Prochlorococcus marinus str. MIT 0917: one gene and its partner. The protein of the gene in region 1 interacts with the protein of each later gene in a pairwise test. Links are inferred from orthologs where the notes say so. Each region holds a gene or a part of one and is shown in the gene's direction. Other genes may lie near its edges.

Region 1 (3,241 bases):
CGTTTTGGCTCCAGTCTTTGAGGAGTTAGTTTTTAGAGGTATTCTTTTGCCTGTATTGGTATCCAAAGTTGGCAAAATCAGCGGAGTTTTATTCAGTGCCTTGATCTTTGCTTTGGCTCATTTAAGTATAGGGGAATTACCTCCTCTATTCGTTTTAGGAATTGGTCTTGGTTTAATGAGATTGAGTTCAGGAAGGCTATTTCCTTGTGCACTTATGCATTCTCTTTGGAATGGAGTGACTTTTATTAGCTTATTGTTAGTAGCTTGATATGAAATAAAAAAAACATCAGTATTTCATCTCTTGCAGTTGCTTAATCAAGGTGTTTGACTTGAATTACTTTTGAATTTTGATTTGGTTAGTCGCACTCCATATAAACAAAAAGTAGGACAATTTCAAAAAAAGAAGTTGCCCAAGGGTTTGTTAAATAGTCTTTTCTCGTCAAAGCCGGTTCAACGAAAATTTTCAATTCAATCTGCTCTTCATATTGTTTTAGATGGTGCATTACTAGGCATACTCATGACAGTGGCGATAATGTCATCCGTTGCTCTTCACTCTCAATATTTGTGGACTAAATCTTTTACTAAACTTGAAACTACTAGGGATTTGAACCGAAGGATATTGGAATCAACTTCAATTCTTGAAAGCTACCTATTGAAAAATCAAAAGTTGGCTAGACATTTAGTTTCGACTAAAGCTGAAGATCTTTTATATGTGGACAGACCAAAACCTGAAGAAACAAAAAAACTATTCGATATGACATTTAAAAGTAAATTACTAGAGAGAATATCTTCTTTCCCTATTAAGTCAGGTTATTAATAATTTACATGAGAAGTATTAATTCTAGAAAGAAGAGAAAGAGTTTTAAAGTGAAAACTCTTTCACCCCTATCTCAGTCTAGATTTAGAATTATTTTTCTTTTGTTATGTCTTGGACTTGGGGGGCTTTCTTTAAGAGTAGGTTGGCTTCAACTATTTCGGTCTGAGCAATTAAGAGCTCTTGCACGTGAAGTTCAAACAGAACAAAAGAACCCTTTGGGAACACGTCGATCTATTTTAGATAGAAATGGAAAGCTTGTCGCAATAGATGAGAGACGCTTTAAGATTTGGGCACATCCAAGGTATTTTAAGTTTCCTGGTGATTCATCTAGGACAGTGCGTAAGCCAGTGGAAGTAGCAAAACTTCTCTCTTCGCCACTATCCAAAAGTGTTGATGAGATCCTAAACAAATTAGGAAATTATTCTTCAGGGGTAAAACTTGCAGATGGTGTAACGCCTGAGAAGGCTAATACAATTAAGAAACTTGGGATAAGTGGTATTGATTTGGAGGTGTATCCTCAAAGGCTTTATCCTCATGGATCACTTTTTGCAAATGTAGTTGGTTTTTTGGATTTAGATAGAAGACCTCAGGCTGGATTGGAATTAAGTTTAGATAGAGATCTAAAGCGTCTAGAGAAAGCAAGTGTAATCAGAAGAGGAGCTGATGGAACCCCTTTACCTATAGGTGTTCAACGTGGTGTTTTTGATGAGGATCAACTAAGTCTACAATTAACATTAGATGTAAGGCTACAAGAGGTAGCCGTTAAAGAAATAAGTAAGCAAGTAAAGAAGTGGAAAGCAAAAAAAGGTGTGGTAATCGTAATGGATATAGATACAGGAGAACTTCTGGCATTGGCTTCTACACCAACTTATGATCCAAATAAATATTGGGATTATTCTCCATCTCTTTTTAAAGAATGGTCAGTGCAAGAACTTTTTGAACCTGGTTCTACCTTTAAGCCAATTAATTTGGCATTGGCATTGGAGGAGGGAGTTATAAGCCCTAAGGGAGAAGTCAATGATGATGGTCTAATTACAGTAGGAGGATGGCCTCTCTCTAATTGGGATCGAAAGCCCAATGGGATATTGACTTTCCCTGAGGTATTACAAGTCTCAAGCAATGTAGGTATGGTTAAGATCATGAATAAATTGAATGCGAGTAATTACTGGCAATGGTTAAGGCGCTTAGGTATTGATGAAATCCCAGAGACTGATCTTCCAGGAGCAGTCTCTGGGCAAATAAAATCAAAGCAGACTTTTGTTAATCAACCGATAGAACCTGCGGTAGCCTCCTTTGGTCAAGGCTTTTCTATTACTCCGCTTAAATTAGCTCAATTGCATGCTTTGATTGCAAATGGTGGCAGACTTGTTAAGCCTCATATCACTAAAGGCCTTAAAGGTGATTATGAGTCGTATTTCAATACTCCTTCAGAATCTAAGCAGATTTTATCTCCTGAAGTTACAAATACTGTTCTTGGATGGATGGAAACAGTGGTGTCCTTTTACGATGAAAGTGGTATTGAGGTAAATGTTCCTGGCTATCGAATTGGAGGGAAAACAGGTACGGCACAAAAATCGCAAGATGGTTTTAACTATAATTCTAAAATTTGCAGTTTTGTTGCAAGTCTTCCTATCGATGATCCTCGCTTTGTCGTTTTAGCAGTTGTTGATGACCCCCAAAAGCCAAATGCCTATGGATCAACTGTGGCTCTCCCTGTGGCAAAGAAAATTATTGAGACTTTGCTTGTGATTGAAAAAATCCCGCCAAGTATTTCTAAAAAAGAGCATTTAGCTATCAAAAGCTAAGAGATGGCTAAATTTTTCCAAAAGTACTAATTAAAGGGTGAAATCTATTACAAATATAGCTAGTCTATGACATATGAAAGACGTTTTTAATTATGGAATCCCTTCTTAATCAGTTATCCTCAATGACTGTAGTTGTTGCTGATACGGGTGATCTTGAAGCGATCAAAAAATTTCATCCCAGAGACGCTACAACAAACCCTTCTTTGATTCTCGCGGCCGCACAAATACCTGCTTATCAAAATTTAATTGATCAAGCACTTACTACTTCAAGAGAAATGTTAGGAGCCAGTGCTTCCAATACTGATGTGGTTAAGGAAGCTTTAGATGAACTTTGTGTTGTCTTTGGGAAAGAGATTTTGAAATTAATTCCTGGCCGTGTTTCAACAGAGGTTGATGCTCGGCTAAGTTTTGATACTGATGCCACTATTGCAAAAGCAAGAAAAATAATTGCTAAATATAATCATGATGGTATTTCTAACGATCGGGTTTTAATCAAAATTGCTTCTACTTGGGAGGGGATAAAAGCTGCTGAGGTATTGGAAAAAGAGAATATTCATTGCAATCTAACTTTATTGTTTAATTTTTATCAAGCAGTTGCTTGTGCTGAGGCAGGTGTAAC
Region 2 (3,211 bases), 920 kb from region 1 along the record:
TTTCTAAAAAGCACCTATGGCATTGATAGAAACTGAATAATTAACGCTGGTTTATAAAGCAAAAATCCTAATAAAGCCGGAATTAAATCAAGTTGAGGGAATCTAGAAGATACCAAAAACAAAAGGACCGGAACTAACAACTGGACTTTACCGACCATTTTTGATGAAGTACCTAGTTTTCCAACTCCGCGAGCAAGCAAGCGAAAATAAAAAATTCCCGATAAAGCACCAATGAATAGGCTTGAACTAGCTTGGATTCCCCAAAAGAAACCTGCTATGCCAACAGAAAAAATAGTCAATAAAAATGTCAGACGGAATACTCGAAATTGAAGTTCAAGATATTCGTCTGATTTGACTTCGGACGATGAGTCCGATGAATCAATATCCAGAAGAGGATTATGACTTGAGCAATTTTCAACAGTCTCAGATGCCACGAAAATTCCTCCTACTGGAGTTCATTAGTGATAGCGAGAAGTTGTTTCGCAAACAAGACACCTAAGCTCTCTGCAAAGGCCCGGGGAATCTATCACGAGACTTGCATCAAAACAAAAAAATTTTTACCAATAAAATGAAAATTTGGTTAATCTAAGAACTTATGCAAAAATTTTAAACAAAGTTTTAGTTATCTAAGTCTAAATCAATATGCAGTCTCTTTAAAAATTTAATCATGATGATATAAATTTAAATAATTAGAGATTGTTCTATCTTGTTCTTCATTTTGTTTCTAAAAACTAACAATTAACTTTGAACTTATAAAAATCTTCTTGATTTTTCTGCAATTCCATAAAAAAGTAAATTAAATACATTTAAATACTTGGCAAGATAGTAATTAAACGGCTCAATGGTTTATAAGCAAAACATCCTTTGAGTAATATTTCTAAGAAGAAAATTCATTCAGAACACAGAAGGGAAAATACTCACGAATCAAAAGATTATCTCCGTATTTTAATAAACAACAAGATTCTTCCACTGCCTTGGTCTCTCTGGCCAAAGGAGGGGCGTTTGATCATGGGATTAATTGCCTTTTGGAGCATATCTGGAATCTTTATTCTTGGATCAGCTAGTTGGTGGGTAGCAACTAGAGAAATGGGTGAAGGCGCCTACTACATAAAAAGACAACTAATCTGGCTGATCACCAGTTGGAGCATTTTCTACATAGCTATAAATATTAATCTAAAAAGTTGGCTTAGACTGTCAGGACCATGCCTTTTTATAGGTATGATCCTAATTGCATCAACAAGCTTTTTCGGTAGTACTGTTAATGGGTCCACTCGATGGTTGATTATCGGCCCAATACAAATTCAACCATCAGAGTTAATCAAACCTTTCATCATTCTTCAAAGTGCAAAGCTTTTTGGTCAATGGGAAAGAATAAATTCAGAAAAAAAAATTTTTTGGTTAACTATTTTTGCATCTATAATTGTATTAATTATAAAACAGCCAAATTTAAGCACCGCTGCATTAATAGGAATATTGCTTTGGATGATTGCATTAGCATCTGGTATTAAATTCCGATATCTTTTTAACACTGCAATATCCGGCTTTTTTATTGGTTCAATAAGCATTTTTTTCAATGCCTATCAGCAAAGTCGCATCATGTCATTTATCAACCCATGGAAAGATCCACAAGGAAGTGGATATCAATTAATTCAGAGCCTTTATGCTATTGGTTCGGGTGGTCTGTTCGGAGAGGGTTATGGTCTTTCAATGCAAAAATTACAATATTTGCCCTACAGGAGTACTGATTTTATATTTGCTGTTTTTGCTGAAGAATTTGGATTCTTTGGATCTATTTTACTTTTATCATTTCTACTTGTAGTTGCATATTTAACCCTTAAGATATCTATTAATTGTAGAAATAATTATTCTAAACTAATCTCTATTGGATCAGGAACTATTCTTGTTGGCCAATCAATTATGCATATAGCAGTTTCTTCAGGTGCAATGCCTACAACTGGTCTACCCTTCCCTTTGATTAGTTATGGGGGCAACTCATTGATTTCCAGCTTACTTATAGCTGCCTTATTGGTCAGGACCTCAGTTGAATCTTCAGATTTATTAATTAAAAATTCCTCAAAGAGACTTTTAACTAGATAATCTATAGAGAGAATTTAGAGTGGCAAATCTCTTTTTGAACATTTCTTCTATAAGTTTAATTTTCTCTGATTTGACTCGTCATGGCGAGCAGTTAATTAATAATGGGCTCAATAATCCAACCCCCCTAACAATTCTGATAGTCTTTGTTGGAGGACTTTTGACTAGTTTGGGGCCCTGTTCATTGTCACTTTTGCCAATAACAGTTGCATATTTAGCTGGATTTAAAAATAATCAAAACCCTTTACAAAAAACTATTAGTTTCTGCAGCGGTATAGTTCTTTCGCTAGTGCTCTTAGGCAGTCTAAGCGGTTTTTTAGGTAAAATTTACGGTCAATTACCAGGTTTCTTTTCAATATTCATAAGTTTTTTAGCAATAATTATGGGTCTTAATTTACTGGGGATTTTTAAATTCAAACTTCCATCTGGTCCTGACCCTGGAACTTGGACAAATCAAGTTCCTCCGGCATTCGCACCAGTTTCAGCAGGTTTTGCTTTTGGATTAGCCTCCTCGCCATGTACTACACCTGTTCTAGCAGTTCTTCTCGCCTGGGTGGCTAAACAAGGAAATCCTCTTAGTGGCACAATTTTTCTTGGAAGTTTTGCTATTGGACAAATTGTTCCTTTATTTGTAGCAGGTACTTTTGCAGCAAGTATTCCAAAATTATTATCGTTAAGACCTATTGGGAAATGGGTTCCACCAATTAGTGGAGTGATTTTGTTAACAATAGGGCTTATGAGCCTTATTTCTGTTTGGACATAAAATAGATGAAAAAAATTAGCCAAGTTTTAAACTGGCTCTCTAGCTTAAAGATTGCGATATTACTATTATTATTAATAGCTGTTTCATGTGCAGCTGGAACTTTCATACCACAACAAGAATCAGATCAATTCTATTACGATAATTTCAATAAAAATCCTCTTCTTGGAATAATTAATGGAAATATATTGCTACTTCTTGAATTCAATCATGTCTATACAAGTTTTTGGTTTTTATTCTTACTCATTTGGCTTGGCTTAGCCCTTGCAGTTTGCAGTTTTAGAAGACAATTGCCTATACTTAAATCAGCACTAAACTGGATAGATTATAAATCACCTCGCCAAATAGCAAAACTTG

What was found.
Region 2: the proteins of O5637_RS10545 (region 1) and O5637_RS05665 interact in binary tests that used the Escherichia coli proteins (3 or more experiments, as listed by UniProt). The link is inferred for Prochlorococcus marinus str. MIT 0917 from one-to-one orthologs.

Annotation. Positions count from the first base shown.
Region 1 is NZ_CP114784.1:1,881,213-1,884,453, forward strand. Bases 316-3,223 are described here. They hold O5637_RS10545 (peptidoglycan D,D-transpeptidase FtsI family protein), read left to right. Parts: upstream 316-825; coding sequence 826-2,622; downstream 2,623-3,223. Other genes in these bases: O5637_RS10540 (hypothetical protein), read left to right, coding at 419-817; O5637_RS10550 (transaldolase), read left to right, coding at 2,715-3,223. Outside these bases: O5637_RS10535 (CPBP family intramembrane glutamic endopeptidase), read left to right, coding at 1-268; more of O5637_RS10550, read left to right, coding at 3,224-3,241. UniProt on the Escherichia coli protein: Essential cell division protein that catalyzes cross-linking of the peptidoglycan cell wall at the division septum. Required for localization of FtsN.
Region 2 is NZ_CP114784.1:959,187-962,397, forward strand. Bases 103-2,980 are described here. They hold O5637_RS05665 (FtsW/RodA/SpoVE family cell cycle protein), read left to right. Parts: upstream 103-864; coding sequence 865-2,097; downstream 2,098-2,980. Other genes in these bases: O5637_RS05660 (ATP synthase subunit I), read right to left, coding at 103-434; O5637_RS05670 (cytochrome c biogenesis CcdA family protein), read left to right, coding at 2,117-2,857; O5637_RS05675 (cytochrome c biogenesis protein ResB), read left to right, coding at 2,863-2,980. Outside these bases: more of O5637_RS05660, read right to left, coding at 15-102; more of O5637_RS05675, read left to right, coding at 2,981-3,211.